DNA from 4 places in the Beduini sp. genome. Region 4 is predicted to be linked to each of the others. Evidence: a T-box and tRNA genes for the amino acid it is inferred to sense, from the RefSeq annotation. Region 4 holds a T-box; the other regions hold tRNA genes.
The links. A T-box is a leader RNA that pairs with one kind of tRNA and senses whether it is charged. The one in region 4 lies ahead of leuS (leucine--tRNA ligase), so its partner is inferred to be a tRNA-Leu.
Positions count from the first base shown of each region.

Region 1 (7,640 bases), on a different contig from region 4:
AACCGTGAATCCTAAATCGTTCAGCAAACGCTGCGTAGCTTCATAGCTTTCCGGGTGAATAGCGGTCTGATCCAGTGGATTGATTCCATCTAAAATACGCAGAAAGCCAATCGCCTGCATGTAGGATTTTGGACCTAATTTAGGCACTTCCTGAATCTGCTTGCGATCATTAAAACGACCGATTTTTTCACGATAGGTGACAATATTTTTAGCGATTGTCGCTGAGCATCCGGAAACATATTGCAGTAAGGAAGGCGAAGCCGTATTAATATTAACGCCTACTTGGTTTACAGATTTTGTAACGACAAACTCCAACTGCTCCCCTAAACGCTTTTGATTCATATCATGCTGATACTGTCCGACACTGATTGCCTTTGGTTCGATTTTCACCAATTCTGCCAAAGGATCCTGAAGCCTTCTGGCAATAGAAACCGCTGAACGTTCCTCTACCTGATAATCAGGAAATTCTTCTTTTGCCACTTTGCTGGCACTGTATACAGAAGCCCCTGCTTCCGACACAATAACATAAGCCACATTCAGATTTTCTTCTTTGATTACTTTGGCGATAAAAGCCTCTGTTTCACGGCTGGCTGTCCCATTTCCAATCGCAATTACTTCAACTTGATACTGTTTTACCAGTTTTACGACTTTGCGTATATCATGAGAATAATCTGCTTTTGGCAAAGTCGGGTAAATCTTATCAATCGTCAATACCTTTCCGGTTGGATCAATAACTGCCAGTTTGCATCCCGTTCTAAAAGCCGGATCGACACCTAAGATCGTTTTATCTTTTAACGGCGGCTGCATTAATAATTTTTCTAAATTGATTGAGAATACTTCTAATGCCTGCAATTCTGCCTTTTCAGTCAGCTCACTACGAATTTCTCTTTCGATCGAAGGATACAACAAGCGTTTAAATCCATCTTCAATAGCTTCTTTAATCACTTCTTTTGCGATTGTTTCCTTATTGCGGATAAATCCATAAAGAATATAATCTAAAAAACGTTCCTTATCATAATCAAATGAGACACTGATAACTTTTTCATTTTCTGCACGGTTAATTGCTAAAATACGGTGAGGAACAATGTATTTTAACCGTTCACTGAATTGATAATACATTTCATACGTTTTGTTTTCATCGGTATGTTTTTTCTTTTCTTTGGTTATAATGACACCTGTCTTATACAACATATCCTTTACATATTTACGATATTTGACTTGATCTGCCATATTTTCTGCAATGATATCTTTAGCGCCATCGATAGCCGCCTGCTCATCCACAACATTTTCATTTATATACTTCTTTGCCTCTGCCATCACATCCCCGCTTTTAGGCAAAGATAACAGCCACTGACTTAACGGCTCCAAGCCATTTGCCTTCGCCATAATCGCACGGGTCTTCTTTTTTTCTTTGAAAGGGCGATAAATATCTTCTAATTCACTTAGCTTTTCACATTTTAGGATATCTGCCTTCAATGTTTCATCCAGCATTCCCTTTTCATCAATCAAACGAATGATATCTTCCTTACGCTTATTTAAACTGATGCCATACTCATATATTTTTTCAATTTCTCTGATCTGATCTTCATTTAATGCACCGGTTACCTCTTTACGATAACGCGCAATAAAAGGAACAGTATTTCCTTCTTCTAGTAAAGTCAATACTTTTTCAACCTGATTTTTCGTGATCTCTAATGTTTTTGCAACTTGTTCTATGACTTGTTTATCCATTTCACAACTTCCTTTCTTGCCTTAAAATCATAGCATTCTCTTATCCTGAATACAAGTCTTGACATCTTCAAACTTTTTTAATATTTTCATTTAATTTATGATACAATAATCATCAAGAGGTGATAATATGATAGATTTTAAAAAAGCGATTGATGATCAGTTCGATCAATTAATCAAAGATATGGCTGATTTAGTTTCAGTAAACTCTGTTCTTGATGAAACAACAGCGAGGGAAAATCAGCCATTTGGAAAAGCAAACCGAGACGTCCTAGATAAGATGCTGGCAATCGGTCAGCGTGACGGTTATGCAACCAAGGATGTCGATGGCTACGCCGGTCATATCGATATTGGCAGCGGTGATGAAGTCGTAGCCGTATTAGGACATCTGGATGTTGTGCCGGTGAATGAAAGCGGATGGGCAACTCCTCCATTTGAATTGACTCAGGTCGGCAATAAATATTTTGGCCGTGGAACCAGCGATGACAAAGGACCGTTGCTTGCTGCTTACTATGCCGCTAAGATCATTGAAAAAAGTGGGTTAGAAACACGTAAAAAGATGCGTATTATTTTTGGTTGCAATGAAGAATCCGGATCAAAATGTATGAAATACTATTTTACAAAAGAACCTTTCCCAAATATGGGATTTACTCCTGATGCCAACTTCCCAGTTGTTTATGGTGAAAAAAAAGGCGTTCAATTTCATATCAGCGGACACGTTCAAGAAGATGTATTAATTTCTCTTCATGCCGGCAGTGTTGTCAACATTGTTCCTGAAAAAGCCACAGCCGTTTTAAAAGGAACAAAACAACAGTATGAACAGGCTTTCCAGCAATTTTTAAGTGATAAACAATTGACGGGTACGATTCAATCAGACGTTGCGACAACGACAATTGAATTGACCGGAAAATCAAGCCACGCATCTTTACCGCATTTAGGACGTAACGCAGTTGTCTTACTTTCAGAATTTTTAAATACCATTATTTCAAATCCGGTCGTTGATTTTATCGCAAAATACTTTACAGATGATTACTACGCCAAAAAGCTGGGATTTGGCTTCACCGGTCAGATGGGACCATTAACATTAAGTGTAGGTATTGTGCATTATGAAAATTCCAAGCTTAATATTTATTTAGACCTGCGTTGTCCTCATGAATTAGACAGCGATAAAATGCTGGTATGTATGCATCAGGCTATTGATCCTTACGGATTTAATGAAGAGCATCACATTGGCTCTCATTTGTTTGTTGATCCTAATTCAGAATTGATTCAGGGACTGCATCAGGCTTATGTGGACTGTACAGGTGACCAAGAAGCTAAACCACAAGCCATTGGCGGAGGCACATATGCCAAGACAATGCCAAACTGTGTCGCTTTTGGACCGGAATTCCCCGGTACCGATAACCAAATCCACCAAAACAATGAATTTGTGGACATTGACGAACTAAAATTGGCAGTTTTGATTTATGCCAATGCATTATATAATTTAATCAAATAGAAAAGGCGCAGATGCGCCTTCTTTTATTTCATATGTGATTTATCTCCGACCATATTCAGATCGTATGGGGTTTGCTGATAAACATAATAGTTCAGCCAGTTACTAAAAAGTAAATAAGCATGAGAACGCCATTTTACCTGAATTGTTTTATGACAGTCATTATCTTTATAATAATTCATAGGAATATCAGGATTCAATCCTTTATTGACATCACGGACATATTCATTATGTAAGGTTTCCGGATCATATTCGGGGTGTCCGGTCACAAAAAATCTTGAACCGTTAACAGAACCGATTAAGTAAGGTCCTGCTTCCTTTGAAGAAGCCAAGATATCTAAATCATCAAATTTTAGGATATCTTTTTCTAATAAAGTCGTATAGCGTGAATGGGGTGCATAAAACTGAAAATCAAATCCACGCAGGATTTTACGTTTCATCTTTTTAACATTCGTTTCATGGTCATATACTCCCGACAGTTTTTTATCTAAGCGATACTTATTGATGCCATAAAAGTAATGAAGTGCCGCCTGAGCTGCCCAACAGATATAAAAAGTGCTGAATACATTGGTTTTAGACCACTCCAAAATTTGAGTAAACTCTTCCCAATAATCAACTTCTTCAAAAGAGAGTTTTTCCACCGGAGCACCTGTAATAATCATACCATCATACTTATTTTCCTTAATTTCATCAAACGTATGATAAAAGGCTAATAAATGCTCCTGAGAGGTGTTTTTTGATTCATGACTCTTCATATGAATCCAGTCTACATCAATCTGCAGCGGCGTATTTGACAGCATGCGCAGCAATTGTGTCTCAGTCACTATTTTTGTCGGCATAATATTCAAAACAATAAGTTTTAAAGGACGGATATGCTGTGAATCCGCTCTGGAAGTCGGCATAACAAAGATGTTTTCACTTTCCAGTATTTTTTTAGCCGGTAAGGCATCAGGTATTCTAATAGGCATCGTATCATCCTTTCTTTTAGCTAAAGTAACTATATCATTAACCCCTAGTCAATTCAATAAAAAATCAATCAACTTGACTTAAAAACATTGCATATTTTATAAGAATATGATATAAATTTTATGTATTGCAACTGTGGTGGAATTGGTATACACGTAAGTTTGAGGGACTTATGAACATTCGTTCGTGCAAGTTCAAGTCTTGTCAGTTGCACCAATATACGATTTAAGAAGCCTTTAGCTTCTTTTTTTGTTTGTATAAATAAAAAAAGAATCTTGCGATTCTTCTTATTTATCTAATTTACTTGCAGCACCTTCATCAATGATTAATGTAAAATCAGGATGTGTGCTCAAGATTGAAGCTGGTAAAGAAGTTGTTGGTTCATCTTCCACCAATCCTTTAATAGCAGTTGCCTTATTATCACCACAAGCGATTAAAACAACACGTTTAGCTTCCATAATATTTTTAATTCCCATTGTCACAGCATGTGTCGGCACATCTTCTAAGATACCATCAAAGAATAAACGCGCATTATCTTTACGAGTAGATTCATCTAATTCAATATAGTGTGTCACTGAGTCAAATGATGTCCCAGGTTCATTGAACCCAATATGCCCGTTAGAACCGATCCCCAATAATTGAAGATCAATTTGATTTTCTGCCAACATGGCATTATAACGGTCACATTCTGCCTGAATATCTTGATTTCCTTTTGGTACATTAACATTATTTAAATCAATATCCAAGAATTTAAACAAATGTTCAGTCATGAAATAATAATAACTTTGTGGATGAGTTGGTGCCAACCCATAATATTCATCTAAGTTAAACGTATGAACATTTTTATAAGATGTCCCGTTCACCTTATGATCTTCTGCTAATAATTCATACATTCTGATCGGTGTAGATCCTGTTGCCAATCCTAAAATTGAATCCGGTTTTTCTTTAACCTGATCTCTAAAAATTTCAAACGCTTTTTGTGATGCTTCCTCGTAATCTTTTACTTTAATTACTTTCATACAATCCCTCCTATCACATAAAAAGGATAACATTTTTACAGAAAATTTCAAGTGCTAGTTAAAAAAATGTAAACGTTTAAATAAATACACATAATCTCTTTATTTTTTAGCCATTTTAAGGTACAATAGTAACATATATGGAGGTGTTTTACACATGATAAAAGGTATAGCTGCATCTAGTGGAATTGCAATCGCAAAAGCTTATAAACTAGTAATGCCAGACTTAACAGTTACAAAAACAACAATTGAAGATGTGGAAAAAGAAATTGCTTGCTATGAAGAAGCAATGGCTAAAACAGCAAAGGATTTAGAAATGATCAAAGAAGCTGCTTCTAAAAACTTATCTGCAGAGGAAGCGGCAGTATTTGATGCTCATGCATTAGTATTGAGTGATCCAGAAATGAAATCTCAAGTTGAAGACAAGATCAAAAACGAAAAGATCAACGCTGCCGCTGCTCTTGATGAAGTAGCTAATACGTTTATCGCTATGTTTGAATCAATGGATGATGATTATTTCAGAGAAAGAGCTGCTGACATTAAAGACGTTTCTCGTCGTTTATTAGCCGCTTTATTAGGTAAACAGTTACCTAACCCTGCTTTGATCGATGAAGAAGTTGTTATTATCGCAGACGACTTGACTCCATCTGATACAGCTCAATTAAATAAAAATCTAGTTAGAGGATTTGCTACAAACATCGGAGGTAGAACTTCTCACTCAGCAATCATGGCAAGAAGTTTAGAAATCCCAGCTGTTGTTGCTTGTAAGACGATTACTTCTGAAGTTAATGACAACGATATGATTATCTTGGATGGTAGTGAAGGTTTAGTGATCATTAACCCTAATGATGATGAGATCGCTACTTATGAAAAGAAACGTGATGACTATGTTGCTTATCGTGAAGAGTTAAAGAAATTAAAAGATGAAAAAACAGTGACTACTGATGGACATCATGTTGAATTAGTGGCAAACATTGGTTCACCAAAAGATATTGAAGGTGTTTTGGAAAACGGCGGAGAAGGTGTTGGACTTTACAGAACCGAATTCTTATACATGGAATCAGCTGAACTTCCTACTGAAGAAGAACAATTCAATGCTTACAAAGCTGTTCTTGAAGGAATCAATGGTCCTGTTGTTGTAAGAACATTAGATATTGGTGGAGATAAAGAAATTGCTGCTATCGACTTACCAAAAGAAATGAATCCATTCTTAGGTGTTCGTGCAATTCGTCTATGCTTCCAAAGAGAAGATATCTTCAGAACTCAATTAAGAGCCTTACTGAGAGCTTCAGTTTATGGAGATTTAAGAATCATGTTCCCAATGATTGCTACTCTGCAAGAATTCAGACAAGCTAAAGCTTTATTATTAGAAGAAAAAGAAAAATTAACAAACGAAGGTGTTGCTATTTCACCTAATATCCAAGTAGGTATCATGATTGAAATTCCTGCTGCTGCAGTATTAGCTGATCAGTTCGCTAAAGAAGTTGATTTCTTCTCAATCGGAACAAATGACTTGATCCAATATACTTTCGCTGCTGACAGAATGTCATCTTCAATCTCTTATTTATATCAACCATTTAATCCATCAATCTTACGTTTAGTTAAAAATGTAATTGATGCCGCTCACAAAGAAGGAAAATGGGTTGGTATGTGTGGTGAAATGGCTGGTGAAGCTATGGCCGCTCCTTTATTATTAGGATTAGGACTTGATGAATTCTCAATGTCTGCTACATCTGTACTTGGACAAAGAAAATTAATCAGAAGCCTTTCTAAAGTTGAAATGGAAAAATTAGCTAATGAAGCACTTCAAAAAGGAACAATGGAAGAAGTTGTAGAATTAGTAAAAGGTGCTACTGAACTTTAATAAAACGAAAACATAACCACAGTTGAGGTTATGTTTTTTTATGCTCTTTTTCCTTTATATACCTTAATTAAGTATATAGGAATCTCTATTCATTTATTTCCTATGTCCCACGTTCTCTATACAGGCAAGTAGCACATATAGATCCTATTCTTATCTTATATTTAGTTTTTCCTATGACTACATCTCCCTTTCTTTATACTTCAACACAAAAAAAGGAGGAAACCCTCCTCTCTTCTCTTACCCGGCAATCTGCTATTTTCGCGATCCCTCACTATCTTCGCCGTTGATATGCTTAACTTCTGTGTTCGAGATGGTTACAGGTGTGTCCATATCCCCATCATCACCGGATTCTTTTCTCTCTGAGCTCTCACTCAAAACTGGATAATAAGTTTCTTCTTCTAGGTTAAGTTCTCGACCTATTAGTATCAGTCCGCTCCATATATCACTATACTTCCACTCCTGACCTATCTACCTTATCGTCTTTAAGGGGTCTTCCAACTTGCGTCCGGAAGTCTCATCTTGAAGGGGATTTCACGCTTAGATGCCTTCAGCGTTTATTCCTGCCACACTT
Region 1 covers NZ_JBKTEM010000001.1:731,806-739,445, forward strand. Annotated here, with positions in the region: gene ACLRVU_RS03725 (Tex family protein) at 1-1,731, opposite strand, end outside; gene pepV (dipeptidase PepV) at 1,859-3,226, shown strand; gene metA (homoserine O-acetyltransferase MetA) at 3,250-4,191, opposite strand; tRNA gene ACLRVU_RS03740 (tRNA-Leu) at 4,319-4,405, shown strand; gene nagB (glucosamine-6-phosphate deaminase) at 4,477-5,208, opposite strand; gene ptsP (phosphoenolpyruvate--protein phosphotransferase) at 5,363-7,069, shown strand; rRNA gene rrf (5S ribosomal RNA) at 7,309-7,417, opposite strand; rRNA gene ACLRVU_RS03760 (23S ribosomal RNA) at 7,469-7,640, opposite strand, start outside.
Region 1: it encodes a tRNA-Leu, which carries the amino acid that the T-box ahead of leuS (leucine--tRNA ligase) is inferred to sense. The anticodon was not compared.

Region 2 (7,640 bases), on a different contig from region 4:
ACTTTCTAGTCAAAGAGACAACTAAGATACCTAAAAAGGTAATGGGGCCTACTAATGCCGTAGAAATTGAAATCAGTACAGCACTCAGCATCAGCTGTCTTTTGACTAAACGATAGTAATTGACACCTAGATTAATAGAAGAACTTCTGCCTAATGATAATACATTCAAGGCATGACGGTCTTTAAGTAAAATATAGGCACAAGGCAAGATCAGCAGACAGCTGATGCCAAGCAAAGAAACATTTACATTATTAAATGAGGCAAACATCTTTCCTTGCAGGATAGTAAATTCATTTGGATCCAACAGAACCTGCATAAATGAAGATAATCCGCCAAAGAGACTGCCTAAGACCATTCCTGTTAATACCAATCGATAAATATCTTGATTTTCTTTTTTAAAGACAAGATTAAATAATCCCCACGAAGCGATCATCATCAATCCGATGGATAGGAAGAATTGACTGTAGTTTGTCATCATCGATAGTTCTTTGCTTCCCCAAATAAAGATAATAAATGTTTGAATAAACATGTAAAGAGATTCCAATCCCATTACATTGGGCGTAATCAGCTTATTATTGGTAATCGTTTGAAAAGATAAAGATGAAACACCAATACAAAAGCCGGTTAATAGAATCGCTAAAACCTTAGTGCCTCTTTTTGATAGGAAATATTGCCAGTTAGAAGCATTTAATTGAGGTAAAAGATAAAGCAGACAAATCCCTATAAATAAAATAACAGTAAGAAATATGATTTTCTTTTGTTTGGATAAAGCATTTATCATCATCTTTTCTTCCTCCTAATCAAGAATAAAAAGAGGATACTGCCGATAACACTGACGACGACGCTGATTGGCAGTTCATAAGGAAAAATAATCACTCGGCTGAATATGTCACAGATCAACACAAAACCAGCTCCCCATAGGGCACAGTCGATGACGTTCTTCTTAACGTTATCACCTTTAAACATTGAAAGCAGGTTGGGAATAATTAAACCGATAAATGCAATACTTCCTACATTCACTACAACAATCGAAGTCATAATGCTGACTAAACTCAGACCAATAAAAATGATATGTTCATAGCGCAGTCCAAGATTTTTGGCAAAACTGTCTCCCATTCCAGCTATTGTAAAGTGATTGGCATAAATCATCGACAGAATCAGACAGGGGATTCCTAAATAAAGCAGTTCGTAGTTTCCTTTTAATATTAAGGCAAAGCTGCCTTGCAGCCATGATGACATATTTTGAATAATGTCTAATCGATAGGCGACAAAGGTAGTAACACTGCTGACAACACTGCCCAGCATCATCCCAATTAACGGTGTCATTACCGTATCTTTGATCTTTACCTTCTGCAAGATTTTCATAAACAGCATTGTTCCCAATAAAGCAATAATAAAGGCAATGAAAACTTTTTGACCGGTAGTTGCCTGACTGAACAGAACCATTGCAATCATCACTCCAAAACGGCACCATTCCATAGTTCCCGCAGTTGAAGGAGAAACAAATTTATTACTGGTAATACTTTGCATGATGAGTCCGGCAACACTTAACATTGCTCCGGTCAATAAAATGCTCGCTAAACGTGGCAGACGACTGATAATCGCAAGTGTCAGCTGACTGCTTTCGCCATTAAACAGGGCGATAAAACTGAAATCCTGCACACCGATGCTTAAAGAATAAACAGCAAATAGAATAAGCATTATAAGATATAAGCTGCGGTAATATTTACGAAATAAAATAATATCTCCTCCCCTACTGAGTTAGTCAAAGCTAACTAAGGGCATGTTAGCATAAACTAACTTTTTGGTCAACTATTTTAATAAATCACTTACTATTTATTTTTTATTATGAACAACAAAAAAACGACAGATATAATCCGTCGTTCCATTCAAATGGTGCAGAAGAGGAGATTTGAACTCCCACGCGTTGCCGCACTGCCGCCTGAAGACAGCGTGTCTGCCATTCCACCACTTCTGCATAATTTCCTTTTACATCATACACCAATTTTTTTTAATCGTCTAGTATTAATCGTATGAGGAATAAAATTTTAATATAAATAGGATGAATTTTTGTATGTAAGTGAATACAAAAAATATTGACAACGCTTTCTTCATTAGTTATCATAAGTGGTGACGATAAGGGTGGAATACGGATAATGCGCAAAATAAATCGGTATTCTAAGTATGCAATTACTTGCATAGTTAAAATTTAATAGGAGGAACTAGCAATGAAATTCTTAGAAGAAAAGTTCGTCCCATTTGCAGCTAGAATCGGGTCACAAAGACACTTAGTTGCAATTAGGGATGCTTTCGTCGTGATTATGCCGGTAACAATCGTGGGTGCGGTTGCGGTATTAATCAATAACATTCAGGGGGTATTCGCTGAAAACGGATTGAATGTTATGTCTATCTATAACGGATATACAAACTTTATCAACAATACAGGGATCTCTGATGTAATGTCAGCAGTAAACAAAGGGTCAATCAACATGATGGCTGTATTACTTGTAGTTACATTAGGTTACCAAATGGCAAAAGGGTTAAACGGAGATGGTATTGCCACTTCAGTTGTTTCACTTACTTGCTATTTAGGGTTAGCACCAGCAGTGCAGACTTTAAACAATTCTTATTCTTGGGCTGAAAATGCGAAAAATGTAGAAGTATTGACAGATGATATTGCCAGCGGCGGTATCGCTGGAGCAAAATTAGATTCTAACGGAATGTTCGTTGGGATGCTTCTTACAATCGTTGTAGCCGAAGTATTCATTCGTTTATCTAAAAATGATAAATTAAAAATTACGTTGCCAGACGGTGTACCACCGGCAGTAGCAGGATCATTCACCGTATTAGTACCGGCTATCTTAACTGTTATTTTAATTGTGGCAGTTGGAACTTATATTGACAGATTTACCGGAATGAACTTATGGACTATTATCCAAAAATTCGTATCTGCACCATTAAACAGTGTTGCCGATACTTTAGGGACTGCCGTATTAGTATCATTCTTAACACATATCTTATGGGTATTTGGATTACATGGGGCAAACTTAGTAGGAGCGGTGACAACACCAATCTTTACGCCGATGTTAGTGCAAAATACAGCAGCTTTTGAAAACCATCAAGCTATTCCTAATGTTGTGCCAGGAGTTGACTTATTCACAAAAATGGGTGGATCAGGGGCAACTTTAGGGTTACTGATCGCTTCTTTACTATTCAGTAAAGTACAAGCAGAACGTACAGTCATCAGTATCTCAATCGCACCGGGGTTATTCGAAATCAATGAACCTATCATCTTTGGTTTACCAATCGTTATGAACCCTATCTATATGCTTCCATTTATCTTAGGTCCGGTTGTTTTATCTATCACAACTTACTTATTAATGGACTTCAATATCATTGAACGTGGATGTCTGTCTATTCCTTGGGTAACACCACCTTTATTAAGCGGGTTCTTGGTTACCGGCGGAGGATTCAGAGCGACTATCTATCAGGCAATCGGAATCGTCTTCTTAGTATTGTTATGGACACCGTTTGTTATGATGTCAAATAAACAAAACGCAGATTAATTAAAAGCTATCGTCATGATCTCCCAAGTGCATTGGGAGATTTTTTACATACATAAACTACTATTTACTAAATAATACAAAGGATCGCATTTATTCTATGCTAGAATAAAAATGAAGGTGATACCAATGAAAAAACATGCGCGTAAAAACAATAAAATAATAAGAGTCTTATTTCTTTTACTGATTATTATTGCGGCTGTATTTGCAGTTATGATACCTGTTTTAAATAAGGAAAAGACTATGCACGGAACAATCAAAGCAGTTAGTGAACAAACCGTAACAATTATGAATAACGATCAGCATATTTATATATTTAATCGGGAAAAGACAGTATTTGAAGGAGATCCGGTTGAGGTCAATGGCGATATTGAATTGACTTACAAAGGACATTTAAAAGAAAACAAGGATACTGTACAAAAGGCAAAGCTGATAAAAGCGACGATTACATTACCCACTCATACGATTCAAGGTATTATTGAATCTAAAGATGCAGACGTTGTCTTCTTATCTAGTGAAGAAAGAACTTATGGCTTTAAAACAGCAGAAGATAAAATCAGCGGAGGACAGATTATTGCAGAAAACCAAATTACTGTGACCTATCGAGGAACTTTAAACCCGAATCAGCTTATACAAAATGTTGTTTTGGTAACCATGGAAATAAAAGAAGTGGATCACTATTATGAGGGAACAATTATGGAGGCAACTGAGGATTCTATCGCAATCAGAGCGGGTGACGGCAGTGAATATTTATTTAGCCGCATGAATGTACGAGGGGATAATGTGATTGCGGGGTATGACGCTAAAGTAACCTATCATGGAAAAATCAATGATACTCATGAAGGGGTGCAAGATGTGACCATCCAATTTATTGATGTAACCAAAGTGGATTTGGGGTATCTTGATCCGATTATTGCCTTGATGAATCAGATGAGTGCCCAAGAGAAGATCGGACAGATGTTTATGGCACGCTGTCCCAAAGAAGATCAAACAGCCTTTGTTGAAGAATATCAGATCGGGGGCTATATTCTTTTTGGGCGGGACTTTGAAAATAAGACAGTAGAAGAAGTAACACAGAATATTGCTTCCTATCAGTTGGCAAGCAAGATTCCTTTGCTTATTGGAACAGATGAAGAGGGAGGAACTGTTAACCGTGTGAGCCGTTATTTTCGTGATACTCCGTTTTTGTCACCGCAAGCACTTTTTAATCAGGGGGGGATGCAGGCGATTCTTCAAGATGTCGATGAGAAATCTCGTTTTCTGCAAGGATTTGGCATCAATGTCAATTTTGCACCGGTTGCAGATGTCTCTACAAATTCCAATGATTTTATTTACGAACGCAGTTTTGGTAAGAGTGCCGGCGAAGATGCTGATTATGTAGGACAGGTCGTATGGCGTATGAAGCAGGATCGAATGGGCAGTGTCTTGAAACATTTCCCGGGCTATGGCAATAACGGGGATACTCATACAAACATCTGCTATGATGAAAGAAGCTATGACACCTTTACAAGCAGTGATTTTCTGCCGTTTCTTGCCGGTATAAAAAACGGAGCTGAATGTATCTTAGTCAACCATAATATCATCACCTCAATGGACAGTGTTCATCCAGCCTCCCTTTCTTTAGAGGTTCATTCAATATTAAGAAATGATTTGGGGTTTGATAAGGTGATTATCACAGATGATTTGGCAATGGATGGCGTCGCTGATTATGCGGATAGTGAAAACATTGCTGTTATGGCTATTCTAGCCGGCAATGACATGCTTTTGACCAGTGATGCTCCACGGCAGATTGAAGCCGTAGAAAAAGCTGTTCAAGATGGAACGATCAGTATGGACCAAATCAATGTTTCTGTAGAACGAATCTTACGCTGGAAACATAATTTAGGTTTGTTGTAGCATCGGTTATTCCGGTGTTTCTTTTGTTGAAAAAAAGCTAAGGAAAAATAGAAAATCGGTATACTAATAGAGTAAAGGAGCTGAAATTATGGAATATAAAAAACTAATCTCTTTCCCTGAAGGATTCCTTTGGGGAGCAAGTACAAGTGCTTTTCAATGCGAAGGGGCTTATGATGAAGATGGAAAATCTAAATGTGAAAGGGAATTAAGACCGGTACCTGATAATATTGCGGACTTCTCAACGACCAGTGATCATTACCATCGTTATAAAGAAGATATCGCATTAATGAAAGAAATGGGATTTAAGGCTTATCGTTTTTCTATTGCTTGGACAAGAATAATCCCTAATGGCGATGGAATCGTGAATGCCTTAGGGGTAAAGCATTATAATGATGTAATCGATGAATGCTTAAAAAACGGAATTACCCCTATTGTGACATTGCATCACTTTGATATCCCGAACTGCTTAGAAGAACGCTATGGCGGTTGGCGCTCTAGAGAGGTCATCAATGACTTTGCTGAATACTGCACAGTTTGTTTTAAAGAATTTGGTGATCGTGTAAAACATTGGACAGTCAATAATGAATACAACAGCTTTTTCTTTGATATGCTGAATAGTTCCTTTGGGGATAAAACAGCTGGGATTGACGATCAAAATGCCTTAAAAGCAGGAATTAATATAGCACATATCAAATTGGTTGCAGAATCAAAAGTAATTGGTATCTGTCAAGAAATGTGGCCAGACGCGCTAATTGGTCCAACAGTTCACTATGAACCGGGGTATGCAAACAGTTCACGCCCGGAAGACCAGCTTGCTGTAGATAATAATGATGCGTTTAGAGTCTATCTTTATTTAGATGTTGCCTGCAAAGGAAAATATCATCCTTTGGTATGGCGCTTCTTAGAAGACCGTGATGCTTTGCCGGATATTCAGCCGGGAGATATGGAAATTATCGCTGCTCACAATGCGAATTGGCTGACGCTCAATTACTACATGTCTGCAACTGTTGGATATTCTCGTTTAGAAGATGAAAGTGTCGGTATGGCGATCAGTCAAAATGGCGGAGCTGACGATATGACTTCTTATAATATTCAAGGAGTAGTCAAGGGCTATGCAAATCCACATTTAGTACGTTCAGAATTTGGCTGGGAAATAGATGCTGTGGGACTGCGTAATGCATTAAGAAGATTAGCTTATCGTTATGACTTGCCTATCATTATCACGGAAAATGGATTGGGAGCTTATGATAAATTAGAAGAAGATGGAAGTATCCATGATCCATACCGCATTGAATACTTGAAAAATCACATTGCTCAATGCCGTTTAGCGATCAACGACGGAGTCAATCTGATTGGTTTTTGCCCATGGTCTGCGATTGATTTAATTTCTACCCATCAGGGAATGGCAAAACGCTATGGATTTATTTATGTAAACCGTGATGAACATGATCTTAAAGATCTTAAGCGCTATCGCAAAGATTCTTTCTACTGGTATCAAAAAGTGATTGAAAGCAATGGCGAAATATTGTAATTTTAATATTCATTTTTCCTTCTTATAGGTCTATAATAGGCGTGGAGGGAAAAGTCATGGCAAAACAATTATGGTTAGTTATCGAAGATAATCAATATACAAGAGACACGATGAAAGAGTATTTTAAAACAAGTGACGTTGAATTGTATTGCACAACCGAACAATATATCGAAACCGCACTTAAAAAGAACACTTTTAATATCGTTTTAGCGAGTTTTCAATATTTAAAACACCCAAACCTAATCACTTATTTTAAGGATTATCGTTTGCCGGTGATCGTTTATGATGTTACAGAAGGTGAACGTGTAAAAGAATTTGAACAGCAGCATGTCGATAAGCTGATGTATGGACAGATCAATTATGGACAAATGCTCAATATTGCTCATCAGCTGATTAAAGATTATGAACCAACCAAACAAGAGATCCTGCATTTTAAAGATTTAGAATTAAATGTCAGTACCTCTAAGTTAATGGTAGGGAATAAAGAAGTCTTAATTAATGATAAAGAACTTTTGATCTTGGATCTTTTGATGGCACATCCTTATCGATCATTCATTGCAGAAAAGATGAAAGAAATGCTGTTTAGTGAAAATGCAGCAATCACTATTGATTATATACAAGGATTAATCAGTACAATTGAAAAGAAATTA
Region 2 covers NZ_JBKTEM010000002.1:265,659-273,298, forward strand. Annotated here, with positions in the region: gene ACLRVU_RS05045 (iron chelate uptake ABC transporter family permease subunit) at 1-784, opposite strand, end outside; gene ACLRVU_RS05050 (ABC transporter permease) at 781-1,701, opposite strand; tRNA gene ACLRVU_RS05055 (tRNA-Leu) at 1,895-1,978, opposite strand; gene ACLRVU_RS05060 (PTS sugar transporter subunit IIC) at 2,229-3,566, shown strand; gene ACLRVU_RS05065 (glycoside hydrolase family 3 protein) at 3,693-5,459, shown strand; gene ACLRVU_RS05070 (glycoside hydrolase family 1 protein) at 5,548-6,990, shown strand; gene ACLRVU_RS05075 (winged helix-turn-helix domain-containing protein) at 7,047-7,640, shown strand, end outside.
Region 2: it encodes a tRNA-Leu, which carries the amino acid that the T-box ahead of leuS (leucine--tRNA ligase) is inferred to sense. The anticodon was not compared.

Region 3 (7,640 bases), on a different contig from region 4:
ATCTAAAATAGTGAGTAGATATAAGGAGGAAAATTATGAAAAAATATTTAGCCAGTGATATTGATGGCACACTTTTGAAGCATAATAATGGAAGCGATCAAGAACGGACAATTTTAGACGAAGATAAACAGGTATTAGAGCAATTTACTAAGCAGCATACTTTAATTATATCAACAGGAAGAAACAAAATAAGCACATTTCAGCTATTCAATCGTTTGAATCTCCATTTCCCTAACACCTACTATATAACAAGCAACGGTGCCCAAATTTTTGATTCTGAACGCCGCTGTATATTCCAAATGACATTAAAGTCAGAGATTTCCGAACAAAGTTTGAAACTGTTTCATCATTTAAATATCCATTCGGATTTATTATGCAGTGTTTTTGATGGAGAAACAGTTTACCTGTTAGAAAAGCAGGAGGATACCAAAAAGATTCCGGATTTAAGTAAGATTATTAATATCTGCGTTGAATCTAAAAATAAAAATATTTCCGATATTTTGGCATTTTACCAAAAAGCAGAAGCTTTTACTAACTGTGAGGTACACCAAAATAACTGGTACGTGGATATCGTTCCACAAAATATATCAAAAGCATTTGCTATTCACTTTATAACAAATTTGGATGAGTCAAATAAATCCCATCAATTAGCTGCTGTCGGGGATTCATGGAATGATATCCCTATGTTTGCTATTGCAGATGAAAGCTACACTTTCCATCAGTCTCCCATTGAAGTCAAACAAAAAGCAACCCACCATATTGACCATGTCTATCAGTGCGTTGCAGATTTCTTAGAAAGATAAAATAGAGATACCTTTGTATCCCTATTTTTTTATTTAATTGTTTTAACATGGTTGAATGGAAATAAAATAACACCATCTTTACCAATAAACTTATCGTAAGGAAAGCTTCCCAAAACACGTGAATCCGCAGAGACTAAACGATTGTCTCCCATCACAAAATATTCATTTTCAGGCACCGTCACCTCAAAGTCTTCAGTAAACAAAGGACTATTGTATTTAAGCTTAGCTTCCTCCATATATTCCTTATCTAAATAAGTTTCTTCATATTCAACCCCATCAATATAAAGACGATCATCTTTAAATTGAATCGTTTCTCCAGGGAATCCGATCAATCGCTTAACAATCTTCTCCTGCAGCTGTGTTGAATACAATACCACGACATCAAAACGTTCTAAACTGTCTTCACTCAATCCAATAACATTAATTATTGAAATATCATTATTATCTAAGGTCGGATACATCGATTTTCCATTCACAATTACGGGATTCACCACTTTTGTGAATATCAAAGATGTAACAACCGCTACGGCAACTAATTCTATAATGGTTTTAATGAGTTCTTTTGATTTTGAATTGTTTTTTTCCATTGAAAGACTCCTTTATTCTATTTTATTATATAGCCGCCTAAGATAATTATCAAGACAGATGGTAGAATAAAGATAACAAATCCTTTATTATATTGAATCTTCCTCTCTCGCAGTACCTAATTACAACCTTCTTCACATAGTCCTCTTATTTTTCCGCCATAACCTTCTGATCTGCTTGTCCTTTTTAAAATAACCAAATCCGGATATTTCTTCTCTAATTTCTTTCTTGTCGATTCATTCATCACAGCAATATAATTCAAGCTAGGAAGTTCTGTTTCTTTATGCTCATTTACTAACTGATTTAAAAAAATCATTTGATGTATAAATATAACTAGATGTACTATATCCATAAGTGTTCACAAAACCAACAATCTGCAGTTTCAATTGAACCTCCTTCATTTTATACTTTCGATCATTAGAAGATATCGGAATTAATGTAGAGGTTGTTCATATAATTTGTTTTGAATATTCCTCGTCACTTATATCTAAATGAAATAATTCTATAAAATGATCAGGTAAATAAACCGGAATCGCCTCATCCACCATTTTACCATTAAAAATACGTGTTGCAAACTCCTTAACTGTCTCTTCTTTTATGTATGGCACCATAGCATAATAATTTGAATAGTAAGATTCTCCATCCGCTTTAGGTGTTTCACTATCCAAGGCTAACACATTATCAGCTTCAATTTTCCAGCTATTATCATTCACCCTTTCTCCCCAGTAAGAATAATATCCATAATGAATAGGAAATAACTCCACATCTTCTCGTTTCTCAATTTCTTCGATAATAGTATGATCTATCATTTTATTATTTTCGGCTAAATAAGAACGCCGTAATATTTGAGTCTTCCCAGTGCTTGAATAAATAAGATATTCGTTCTTTTCACCATTCCCACTGCAGTCACTTGGTATTAAACCCAAAACAATTAAGCATAACCTTTTTTTTCATAAGCCTCTCCTCCTCATCATCTGTAAGTATTTATTATTTAATATAGAACAACAAAAGAATTAACCATTATATTTATTTATATTCTATATTTATTGAACAATATTTATCTATAAGATAAAATAATATAAATATTATAAATTTTTATAAAATATTGTTAGATAAAAAGCTTACGCACTTAGGTTCGCAATTTCATCATGTATGAAGTATCAAAGAGACTATTTCTAATAAAAAAAAAACAATCCTCTCGGATCGTCATTATCTAATGGTGCCCAAGGCCGGACTCGAACCGGCACAGTATCGCTACCGACGGATTTTGAGTCCGTTGCGTCTACCAATTTCACCACTTGGGCAATCAAATACGTTGCTAGTAGATTATACAATTATAATAATAAAAATGCAATCCTTTTTTCTAAAAATTTATATTTTTATTATCCTGAATACATGTAATAGAATGAAGTTTCTATTTATAAGTTAATTGAAATAACATTTCTTTTATCACTTTTAGTGACAATTTTTGACATTTGCAATTTAAAAAAAGTAGTAAATCTTTTCTTTATACAGTATAATATATACTGTAATTATTATAGTAATTGGGAGGGATAAAGATGGCTATTATTGATTTTGTCAAATATAATGGGGATCCTGATGTTTTTGCTTGGAAGTGTCCGGATGAAGAGTTAAGCACATGGACACAATTAATTGTCAATGAATCACAAGAAGCAATTTTATTTAAAGAAGGGAGAGCTTTAGATCGCTTTGGACCTGGGAGACATGTCTTAGACACTAAGAATATTCCGCTACTTACCGGGCTGATCGGTCTTCCGTTTGGCGGAAATTCACCATTTACCGCTGAAGTTTATTTCATTAATAAAACAGTTGTTTTAGATATAAAATGGGGAACCCCTTCACCTATTCAGCTGCAAGATCCTAAATATAATGTCATGATCCCGGTAAGAGCCTATGGGCAGTTCGGGATTACCATTTCAGATTCCAAAACGTTCCTGACTAAATTGGTGGGAACGGTTCCTTATTTTGATAAAGAATCTGTTGTAAAGTATTTTAAAGGAATTTACCTAACTAAAGTAAAAGATGCAATCTCTTCTTATCTAATTAAAGAACAAGTTCCAATTTTAGAGATTGGCGCTTATTTAGAAGAAATCTCTGACTGTCTTTTAGATAAGATTCGTCCGGAAATGGCAGAATACGGAATTAAGATCGTTAATTTCAATGTCAATGATGTCAGTGTACCGGAAGATGATCCCTCTGTTATCAAACTAAGAGATGCCTTAGCTAAAAGGGCGGAAATGGATATTATTGGTTACAGCTATCAGCAGGAAAGATCGTTTGATACATTAGAAGGAGCCGCAAAAAATGACTACAGCGGCGGTGGATTGATGGGAGCTGGTATAGGTCTAGGTCTAGGAGCTGGTCTTGGTGTTCCTATGGGACAGCAAATGAGCGGCATTACCAGTCAAATTGATGTGACCACTAAGCAAAAAGAATGTCCCAAATGTCATCAGATGATCCGTGAAGACGCGAAATTCTGTCCGGAGTGTGGAATTGACGTACAAATTGCCAAACAGGTTGAATGTCCAAACTGCAAAGAAGCCGTTCCAGAGGGAGCAAATTTCTGTCCAAGCTGTGGTGAACCAATGAATAAAAAATGTCCTAATTGTGGCATAAAGGTGAAACCAAATACAAAATTCTGTCCTGAATGTGGGACTAAACTATAAAAGGAAGTAAAAATATGAAACAAACAAAAAACACTTCATGGGGCGTGATTACGTTTGCATTGATTTTCTTTTGGCCGATTGGTATTTATTTATTGATCAGGCGTTTCAACAATGACAAATCTGCAACCTTTCAGCATTCCAAGGGATTAAAAATCGCTTCTTATATACTGATGGGATTTGGCACAATTGCTGTGGCAATGACCTTAACCGGTCAAATGACAACTAAAGATGATCTGGGAATCGAGCATCAAATTGTTGGAGCACAAATGATTCCTTACCTTCTGATTTCAGCGATGTTCTTATTAGGAGGAATTGTTTTATTCAATAAAATGCGAAAGATTGACAAGAATTCAATTAAATATAGACGTTATATCAACTTAGTCGTCAATAATCAATTGAGCGAAATCAGTAAAATTGCCTCTGCACTGTCATTATCTTCAAGTCAGGTGACCGTGGACTTACAAAATATGATTGATAACGGTTATTTGGCTAATGCATATATTGACCATTCCAGAAATCAGATTATATTAACTCAACGACCTGTTGATCAAAAAACAGAGACATCTGCTGTTATGGAAACTTATATCTGTCGAAGCTGCGGCGCTAAAAACGAGATTTATGCCGGCAGTCCAAAAGTATGTGAATACTGCGGAACAGTTTTAAAATAAAAATAAGGTTAAACATTCAGCGTGTTTAGCCTTTTCTTATATTCTGATTATGTTCTTTCATGAAACGAATCATTTCTTCTTTTGGCAACGGTTTTGAATAATAATACCCCTGAATCTGATCCACTCCATTGCGTATCATAAATTGATTTTGAAAATCATCTTCGACACCTTCGGCTACAACAGTTAAATTAAGATCTTTAAAAGTACGAATCATATTTTTCACCATAATGGCAGATTTTTCCTGTTTGCTGACTGCCCACACTAAACTCTTATCCAACTTAATCGTCGTAAACGGAATCTGTATCACTGTAGAAATATTTGAATAACCTACACCAAAATCATCCAGTCCCATATAAATTCCCATCTTTTCCATATCACTGACAAAGTCATGAATGATATCCATATTTTCAGCTAAAGTAGACTCAGTGAATTCAATCTTAATAACTGAAAAAGGAATATTATTTTTATGAATAATCTCACAGACTTTCTGTGCCAGTTGAGGCTGGCGGAACTGAATTGCTGAAAAGTTAACATGGATACATTTAATATTAATCTCTTCATCTAATAAAATACGTGCAAATTTACACACCTTATCTAAAATCATATAGGTCATTTCAATAATCAACCCGGTTTCTTCTGCGATCGGAATAAATTCAGAAGGATATATCGGTCCTAACGGACTGTCATTGATGCGCACTAATGACTCGGCATATTCAAACTGTTGGGTTGCTACACTGTATAAAGGCTGATAATACATTTCAAAATCTTGATTCGCAATCTTTTCTTTTAATATCTTGACAATTTCTCTTTTGCGCTGAATCATCTCAAACATATTCTGATCACAGTAGCACACATAACCATTATAATTCTTTTTTGCTACCGAAACAGCATATTCAACTGAACTAATCAAACTTTCAATTCCGGTTGTACTCTCCGGATAATCAACAGCTCCGATTACATAGGAAAGAATCGCTTCATGCTCCTTAACCCTCCAAGGTTTTTGCATGCGTTCTTGAATCTGTTTTAAAATCACACTAATGACTTCATGCGGCTGACGAATCAATATCGCAAACTCGTCTCCTTTAAAACGATAAACATGCCGCTGTCCGACTAAAGAAGCCAGATAACAGGCAATCGTCTTTAAAAAGGCATCACCTACTTGGTGCGTAAATGCACTATTGATTTGTGTGAAATCACGTAAAGAGATAACGAACAAACTAAAGTGCTGTTTAGGATATTCACTAAGTAAATACTCCAGCATATTGGAAAGCTCCAATTGGTTGGGAATATCGGTCAGATAATCCATTGAAATCTGTTTATTTTGCAAATATAGATAAATGATCAGTAAAGCACAGGTCGCGGCAGAACCGGTCAGAATAATGGTTGGAAATATCTGCTGAACCGCAATCACTACACTGGCAATAATGGGAAAGGCAGATAAAATATTAAAAACATTCTTTTCCACCTTATCTTTTTCCATAAAGGCAACGAACAATGCTCCTAAACAATAAGCATAAAAAAGAATATAAGTAATTGCGATCCATGGTCCTTTCACATAGCCAGATTGATAATTTAAATCAAACAATCCCTTATTAAAAGGATTGGTTAATACTAGCAAAGTGTAGAGAATCGATGGAATCATGCTTAACTTCATAAAACGAATCAGACGTTCTTTATTTTGATAGATAACGGTTGCAGCATATAAGCAATAAACCGCTCCCATTAAAGGGGTAAATATAAAGTAGATCGTAGTAATCAGCCATGTCAGCCAAAGCGGGAACACATGGTAATAGGCAATCATCACAGTTGAAAGGATATTGGTGGTTATCGCTAAAAAGGTGACCAAAAAACAACATTGAAAAATACGATTTCTCAATGTCGGCAGCCAACTTCCACGTCTTGAATAAAGCCAAATTATACTGAGTATAACAGCTGAAATACATTCCGGCGCAATATTCCAATCTAAAGTTATCATGATTATAGTCCCAATCCTTTTCCCACTAACTGCTTTCATTATAACATTCTTAATCCCCCTGTACAAGATGACTTCTTTATAATAAAAAAAGAAATATGAACACTATACTACCTCGATATAGCTATCCATATTTTCTTTTTTTATCACAATTTGTCGATCAATCTGTTCTTTCAATTCCTGAACATGACTGATGATTCCAATCAGCTTATCACTTTGACGCAAATGAAGCAGTACATGGAGTGCCTGCTGTAAAGAATCACTGTCTAAAGAACCGAAACCTTCATCAATAAACAACGTATCTAACTCAATTCCACCGGCAAAGTTTTGAATCATATCTGATAAGCCTAAAGCCAATGATAAAGCTGCTTTAAATGTTTCACCACCCGATAATGTTTTAATATCACGGATCGTTCCGCTCTCATAATCCTGAATCACAATATCTAATCCGGACTGGCGGCTTCCCTTTTCTTCTTTTCTTTGCATCTTATAGCGCTGATTCGTCATCTCTTGAAAACGAATATTTGCTAATGCTAAGATCTGTTCAAAATAGGCAGCCAAAATATAACGTTCAAAGGATAATTTCAAAGCGTTATTTCCAGAAGTTAAAGAATACAGATCATAGTAATTCTGATAAGTCGGTTCAATCAATGCAATCGCATGATAATCTTTTTCCAATTGCTTAAGCAGACGCTGATTCTGCTGATAAAATCCCAGTTTCTGCTGATACTGATCTTTCATGATAATACTTTGTTCGGTTAGGGCTTCAATCTCTTTAGACAATGAAGATAAATCTATTTTTTGTGTACTGGTTAATTCATTTTTTAATGACTGAACCAGTGTATCATTGCGTTCTTTAGCTAACAGATAGTCCTGATATGCTTTTTCTAACTGACTAATCTCTTTTGGTGATCGTTTAGCGGAT
Region 3 covers NZ_JBKTEM010000001.1:18,133-25,772, reverse strand. Annotated here, with positions in the region: gene ACLRVU_RS00145 (HAD family hydrolase) at 36-803, shown strand; gene lepB (signal peptidase I) at 833-1,390, opposite strand; gene ACLRVU_RS00135 (hypothetical protein) at 1,507-1,740, opposite strand; gene ACLRVU_RS00130 (hypothetical protein) at 1,838-2,314, opposite strand; tRNA gene ACLRVU_RS00125 (tRNA-Leu) at 2,606-2,692, opposite strand; gene ACLRVU_RS00120 (SPFH domain-containing protein) at 2,948-4,075, shown strand; gene ACLRVU_RS00115 (hypothetical protein) at 4,090-4,743, shown strand; gene ACLRVU_RS00110 (EAL domain-containing protein) at 4,769-6,757, opposite strand; gene ACLRVU_RS00105 (AAA family ATPase) at 6,821-7,640, opposite strand, start outside.
Region 3: it encodes a tRNA-Leu, which carries the amino acid that the T-box ahead of leuS (leucine--tRNA ligase) is inferred to sense. The anticodon was not compared.

Region 4 (7,640 bases):
AATGAGGAATGATTTTTATGAATTCGAAACAAATATTGAGACACTTGTTTCGATGATTAACACTGTGTTAGGAATCTTCCTTTTTATTACGATGACAATGAATATCCTGATGAGTTATTTATTGCATTATGCTTCTTTTTTGCAGAAGCGAAAAGAAATCACGATGCTTCGAGTATATGGAATTTCGCGTTGGCAAATCGGGAAGCTTTATTTATATGAAGGTACGTTAATTAGCTTTATCACTTTATTTGCAGGCAGCTTCTTTGGTGGCAGTATTATTTTATTGTTGAATCGTTGTCTGCCCAAATGGATTGATCCTTCCTTATCAAATTTACTTATCATCCCTTATGATCAGACATTTTTTACTGGGTTAAAGCTGCCGATGTTTGTTTATATTGCGATTTTGGTGATGCTGATAATAGTAAATGGATTAGCCATCTCAATATCATTGCTAAGAATCTTTAAAAAAGATGCGGGACAAATTTTACGGGAGGGTGATTTATGCTAGAGCTTGTGAATGTTACTAAGAAATATCGTGATCAATGTATATTAAATAAAGTCAATTTAAAAATAGAAGGTCCGGCACTTATTGGTATTCATGGGCAAAGCGGAGCAGGAAAGACCACTTTATTGAATATAATAGGGGGACTGGAAGAAGATTATCAGGGTATTGTTAAGTTTAATGGGATAAATATTAAAAAGGATCGACAGCAGTATCGATTGCATTATGTCTGCACTTTATATCAGCAGGTTGCTTTGTTATCGAAATGGTCAGTGAAAAATAATCTCAATTTATATTCTTATTTTTCTCATCGGCAAAGTGTGGTGGAAGAAAAACAACTTTTAAAGAAATTAAATATGAATGGAATAAAAGTAAAGTGCTGTGGACAGCTGTCCGGCGGACAGCAGCAGCGTTTATCTCTTGTGCGTGGTCTGAAAAAAGATCCGGCGATTATATTGTGTGATGAACCGACAAGTGCGCTGGATCAGGAAAATGCGGTCAATATGATAGAACTTTTAAAAGAATATGCGCAAAAGGCAATTGTGATTATCGTCAGTCATGATATTAACCTGCTAAGTCAATACTGTAATCATATTTTATATCTGCATGATGGGCAGCTGGATCAAACCAATATTTCTTCGCCCTATCGTTTGTCGCCGATGAAGAAAAAAAGAAAAAGACGGATTATCCTAGATTATTATCAGTTGTTGAAAGAAAGTTTTAAAAGTCAAAAAGAGCGGCATTTGTTATCTGTTTTTGCGGTCATGTTTGGTACGATCTGCTTAATGCTGACTTTGGTTGTCAGTTATGGGTTAAAACAGGAAACTTTCAAAGAAATTAAAAAGATTTTCCCTCAGCAGTGTATCAGTCTTAAATTTACAGATCGTCATTGGCTGGATATTCAAGATGCCACAGCACTGATGGAAGCGAATGAACACATACAAGGGGCATATTTGAATCTTCCTTATATCGATTTTTTTGGTATCAGTAAAGATAGTGGAGAGATTCTTTTTATTGGTGATAATACACGATGTGCACATGATGAATTGCGGCTCCTTTTTGGAAGACTGCCCCAAAAAGAAAGCGAGATCATGCTTTCCAAAAATACATATGAACGACTGTTCGGAGAAACTTTAAGTGAAAAAACAGTCTACGGACATTATCAATATGCTGATCAAGAAAAAAGATTTGGTTTCCAAGTGGTGGGCGTGGTTGATGAATATACAGGAATGGACACTATTTATAGAAATAGCCTGGATGAATTGAAAATTATTGAAAGCTTATTTGATCTTCCAAGTGTAACTGGGGACTATTTAATGTTGTATAGTGATGGGGAAATTGATGAACTGCTTACATTTTATCGAAATCAGTTTCCAAAATATGAATATAAGGAGGTAGGGGCGAACATCAGTGATCAGGTCACAGTAATCTTAAAGAAGGTCAGTTATTTTCTTTATGGGATTACAGGAGTGATGCTGATTACTATTTTTCTGCTTTTAGGAATGACAGTCTATTTGAATATAACAGAAAAAATAAAGGAGATTGGTCTGTTTAGAATGATTGGGGCCTCTCGCCGACAAATTCTATATTTGCAGGGACTGGATATTTTAATCATAAGTGTGACTGGCGGGGTAGGCGGAGTGCTTTTTGTTCAGATGCTTTTATCCCAGGGGAGTCAGCTGCTTATCAAAACTTTGGGGTTTACGGTGGTTAAAGCTATTCCCTTGTTGTGGTCAATGGGGGTAGTGGTCTTGATGGGGAGTCTGGGGCTTTTAAGCGGTTGGTTACCGATGTGTTTACTGTCAAAAGTCAGTTTGATAGATTGTTTAAAAGACCAAGGCTACTAATTTACACTTAAATATAGCGACAATAATAAATTTTGTTGATTTTAAGAAGCAGTTATGCTATTCTTTAATAGAATTAAAATCTATGATCAGGAGTAGTAATTTTGCGGTTTTAGTAGAGAGTCGATGGCTGGTGAAAATCGATAAAATCAAAAAATGAACTCGCCTGTGAGATGTATCTATGAATCAGTAGTAGATAACGTGAGTCTGCGTTAATGAATTGAGTGCACATGATGATGTGAACTAAGGTGGTATCGCGATCAAAGTCGTCCTTAGAGGATGGCTTTTTTTATTTAGGAGGTAAAGAAAATGGCTTTTGATCACAGTACGATTGAAAAAAAATGGCAACAATATTGGGAACAAAATAAAACGTTTAAAACAGATACATTTGATTTAAGCAAACCCAAATACTATGCATTGGATATGTTTCCATATCCATCAGGGAAAGGGCTGCATGTTGGGCATCCGGAAGGATATACAGCGACTGACATTATCGCAAGAATGAAAAGAATGCAGGGATTTAATGTGCTGCATCCAATGGGATTTGATTCTTTTGGATTGCCGGCAGAACAATTTGCAATTACCACAGGAAATCACCCGGCTGAATTTACGACAAACAATATCAATACGTTTAGAACTCAGATTAAATCATTAGGTTTTTCTTATGATTGGGATCGTGAAATTGCAACATCTAATCAAGACTATTATAAATGGACACAATGGATATTTACTAAATTATATGATATGGGATTAGCTTATATTGATGAAATTCCGGTGAATTGGTGTCCTGAATTGAAAGCAGTTTTAGCGAATGAAGAAGTTATCGACGGTAAGTCAGAACGTGGCGGATTTCCGGTAATCAGAAAACCGATGCGTCAATGGGTATTGCGTATTACAAAATATGCAGAACGTCTATTGGAAGATCTTGAAGATTTAGACTGGCCTGAGCCTACAAAACAGATGCAGCGCAACTGGATTGGAAAATCAAGCGGTGCAAATGTACAATTTAAAATTGCCGGAACAAATAAAGAATTTACTGTATTTACAACACGCCCGGATACTTTGTTTGGTGCAACCTATTGTGTTTTATCACCGGAACATCCTTTTGTCGATGAAATTAGCAGTGTAAATCAAAGGGAAGCAGTAGCCGCTTATAAAGAATCTATCGCCAGCAAGTCAGATTTGGAAAGAACTGAGTTGTCTAAAGAAAAAACAGGGGTTTTTACAGGTGCTTATGCGGTCAATCCGGTAAACGGGAAAGAAATTCCAATCTGGATTGCAGATTATGTATTAGCAAGTTATGGAACAGGTGCAATCATGGCTGTTCCGGCACATGATGAACGTGATTACGAATTTGCGAAAAAATTTGGAATTGAGATTATCCCGGTGCTTGAAGGCGGAAATATTGAAGAAGCTGCTTATACTGAAGATGGGGTACATATCAATTCAGAATTCTTAAATGGTTTAAACAAAGAAGATGGGATTAAAACCATGATTGAATGGTTAAATGAAAATCACTGCGGTGAAGCTAAAATTACTTATAAATTAAGAGACTGGCTGTTTTCAAGACAGCGTTATTGGGGAGAACCAATTCCTATTATTTATAAACCTGACGGTACGATGGTCACTGTCCCGGTAGAAGAATTGCCGCTTGAATTACCTGCAACTAATAATTTTAAACCTAGTGATGATGGGGAATCTCCTTTAGCACATTGCGATAATTGGTTATATGTTGAAATTGATGGTCAAAAATGCCGTCGTGAAACAAACACGATGCCACAATGGGCGGGATCATGCTGGTATTATATCCGTTACATTGATCCTCATAATGATCAGGCAATTTGTGATCCAAAAATCATCAATGAATGGCTGCCGGTTGATTTATATGTAGGCGGAGCGGAACATGCGGTACTGCATTTACTTTATTCTCGCTTCTGGCATAAGGTGCTTTATGACTGTGGTGTCGTGAACAGTAAAGAACCATATCAGCGTTTATTCCACCAAGGAATGATTTTAGGAAATAATGGAGAGAAGATGTCTAAATCAAAAGGAAACGTTATCAATCCGGATGATATTGTTGAAAGTCATGGAGCAGATGCACTGAGACTTTATGAAATGTTCATGGGACCTTTAGAGGCATCTTTGCCATGGTCAACGAATGGTTTAGATGGAGCCAGAAAATGGCTGGATCGTGTTTATCGTTTATTTATAGAACAAGATAAACTTTCAGATCAAAATGACGGTACATTAGATAAAATTTATCATCGCACCGTAAAGAAAGTGACAGATGACTATAATACGTTAGGATTTAATACGGCAATTAGTCAAATGATGATTTTTATTAACGAAGCTTATAAATCAGAAACTATTTATCGCCCATATGCTGAGTCATTGATTAAGATGCTTTCATGTATTGCTCCTCATATATGTGAAGAAATGTGGCAGAAGCTTGGACATACGGAATCTATAACTTATGCAGCTTGGCCAACTTATGATGAAAAGATGTTGGTTGATGATGAAGTTGAAATTGCGATTCAAGTAAATGGAAAGCTTCGTGCGAAGATGACCATTGCCAAAGATGAAGATGATGAAAAAGTAAAAGCTGATGCATTGGCACAGGAAAATGTTAAAGCACATATTGAAGGCAAGAATATTGTGAAAGTAATTGTCGTTAAAAATAAGATCGTCAATGTGGTTATAAGATAAATAAAATGAGATGTCAAAAAAATGTTGACATCTTTTTTGCTTTTTTAAATATTTAGAAGTGATAGCGATTTTTAATTGTACTATACTTTATATATATTGTTAGAAGGCGAGGGAAGTGCCATAATCCAAATATTTTGTTTACGGGAAGCGGCGAACTACAGGTTTCTTGCTTTTGTTATATATATTTTTATGATTTTGTAAAACTTATTGTTTGAATTAATGTAGAAACTGGTATAGTAATTGTTTTAATAAAGTGAAAAATCCTTTATTTCAGTGTGATTTCAAAATTGAAAATAATTTTGTCAATATTGTAGTATGTTAAAAAGAAAAGACCATAAGAATTGCGACAGCAAGGATTGATGGTCTTTAAATTTCCTTCTTTTTATTTTTTTATAACTTATAAATAAAGCACGAATACTTCAACTTATTTCTTGAATATAATTTAAATAGGGGTAGGATTTATTTTTGTGTTATCTTTTATAAAAGAGACAATTATTGTCACATTCAGTTAGACATTTAGCTCTTCTTAGCGAATGATAAAAAATGTTAAATTATAAAGCGCTTACTCTGATTTGTTGTGAATAAAAGCGCCAATGAGACTAGAATACCCCTAAATAGTGTGCTATACTGTATTACAGAACTTTATTATGGTCAAAAAATATCAATATTTTAATAAACTACTATCTAATGTTTTTAAACGGGGGAATGCTGTTATGAAAATCATGGCTTTAAATCTAAATTCTTATCAGGAAGATAATCAGGAAGAAAAGTTTCGTCGAATTGCCGATAAAATCATCGATGAAGAGATTGATGCTATGTGCTTTTCAGAAGCATCGCAAAGAATTAATACACCTTATGCACATGATCATATTCGTGAAGATAACGCATTGAAGATTATTTGTGATATGGTGAATGAAAAAGCAAAAGATACGTATCATTATGCATGGGATTTCTCTCATTTTGGCTTTACGATCTATGAAGAAGGAATAGGCATTATTACCCGTTGTCCGATTGAAAAAGTGGAGTGCCGCTATATTTCTAAAACCGCAGATACTTTCAGTTATAAAAGTCGTAAAGTAATGAAGATCACATTATGGGATCACGATCAAAAAATTAATGTATATTCTGTCCACTTAGGGTGGGGGGATGATGAATATGAACCGTTTGAATACCAATTTCAGCAGCTTGATCAATGGATTAAAGAAGAGCCTGATGTTTTCACGGTAATCAGCGGAGATTTCAGTAATGATTACAATACGCGATATTATGACATGGTGGTATCACAGGCGTATATTGATCAGTATCTGCAGGCAAATCCGGAAGGGATGAATGATTATACTTTTATTAATCCCAGCGGAATTGAATTCAGACATGCCGAAAAATTAAGGCTAGATTATGTCTTTACCAATACAAATGATTATCGGGCAATTGATGCGAAACGCTTTTTCTTAGAAGGGGATCGTGTATCGGATCATGTTGCAATTTATGTGGAACTGGAAAAAGCAGCCTAGGCTGCTTTTTTGTATACTAAAATTAAGGAAAATAAAAAACGGTCATCATGACCGTTTCGATTAACCCAATCTGTTGTAGTATTCAACGATTAATGATTCATTGATTTCTTGGTTTAATTCAGATCTTTCAGGTAATCTTACATATTTACCTTCTAATTTATCTGCATCAAATTCAACAAATCCAGGGATATGTGTAGTTGCTTCTACAGCAGCTTTAATCACTGCTAGGTTTTTAGAAGATTCTTTAACAGAGATAACATCTCCAACCTTTACTTGGTAAGAAGGGATGTTTGCTTTTTTACCGTTAACTAAGATATGACCATGGTTAACTAATTGTCTAGCTGCTCTACGAGTAGTTGCTAAACCTAATCTATAAGTTAAGTTATCTAATCTTGATTCTAATAAGCAGAAGAAGTTAGTCCCTTTAACCCCAGACATTTTACTTGCTCTAAAGAATGTGTTACGGAATTGTTTTTCGTTCATTCCATACATATTTCTTACTTTCTGTTTCTCAGCTAATTGAGCACCGTATTCAGTTAATTTTCTTCTTTTTTGACCATGTTGTCCTGGAGCATAAGCTCTTCTGTTTAATTCTTTTCCTGTTTCTAATGTAGAAAATCCTAATCGTCTAGAGATTCTCCATTGTGGTCCTGTGTAACGTGACATTTGTGTTCCTCCATCTAATTTTATTTTTTTGCTTTGAAATAATTAGACGCATGTTTCATATCAGAAGTGTTCATATTAAGTATTTCTCATTTGCAGCCAGATACTTTACAAACGTGGGTTTTCGCCTGGTTATAAACACTTTTTTGATAACAACATGTGCTGCCTCTTTCTAGCACCATTACATATTACATGATTTAAGTATTATTTGCAAGAAAAATAATGAAAAAAACAAAAAGTATATAATGAATTCAGCAAGGAACTATGCTATAATTTAAAAAGAAATCAATTAGGGGTGTGAGTATGCAATCAATCATGGACTTTGTCAATAGTTTTGGAAAATCTAAACTTATTATTATATTGGTCGTTTTAATCGCGTTGATTATTGCTTTTTTTGTATATCGATCAATGAAA
Region 4 covers NZ_JBKTEM010000011.1:73,136-80,775, reverse strand. Annotated here, with positions in the region: gene ACLRVU_RS12760 (ATP-binding cassette domain-containing protein) at 1-508, shown strand, start outside; gene ACLRVU_RS12755 (ATP-binding cassette domain-containing protein) at 502-2,349, shown strand; T-box leader at 2,423-2,623, shown strand; gene leuS (leucine--tRNA ligase) at 2,656-5,052, shown strand; gene ACLRVU_RS12745 (hypothetical protein) at 5,766-6,563, shown strand; gene rpsD (30S ribosomal protein S4) at 6,624-7,229, opposite strand; gene ACLRVU_RS12735 (septation ring formation regulator EzrA) at 7,530-7,640, shown strand, end outside.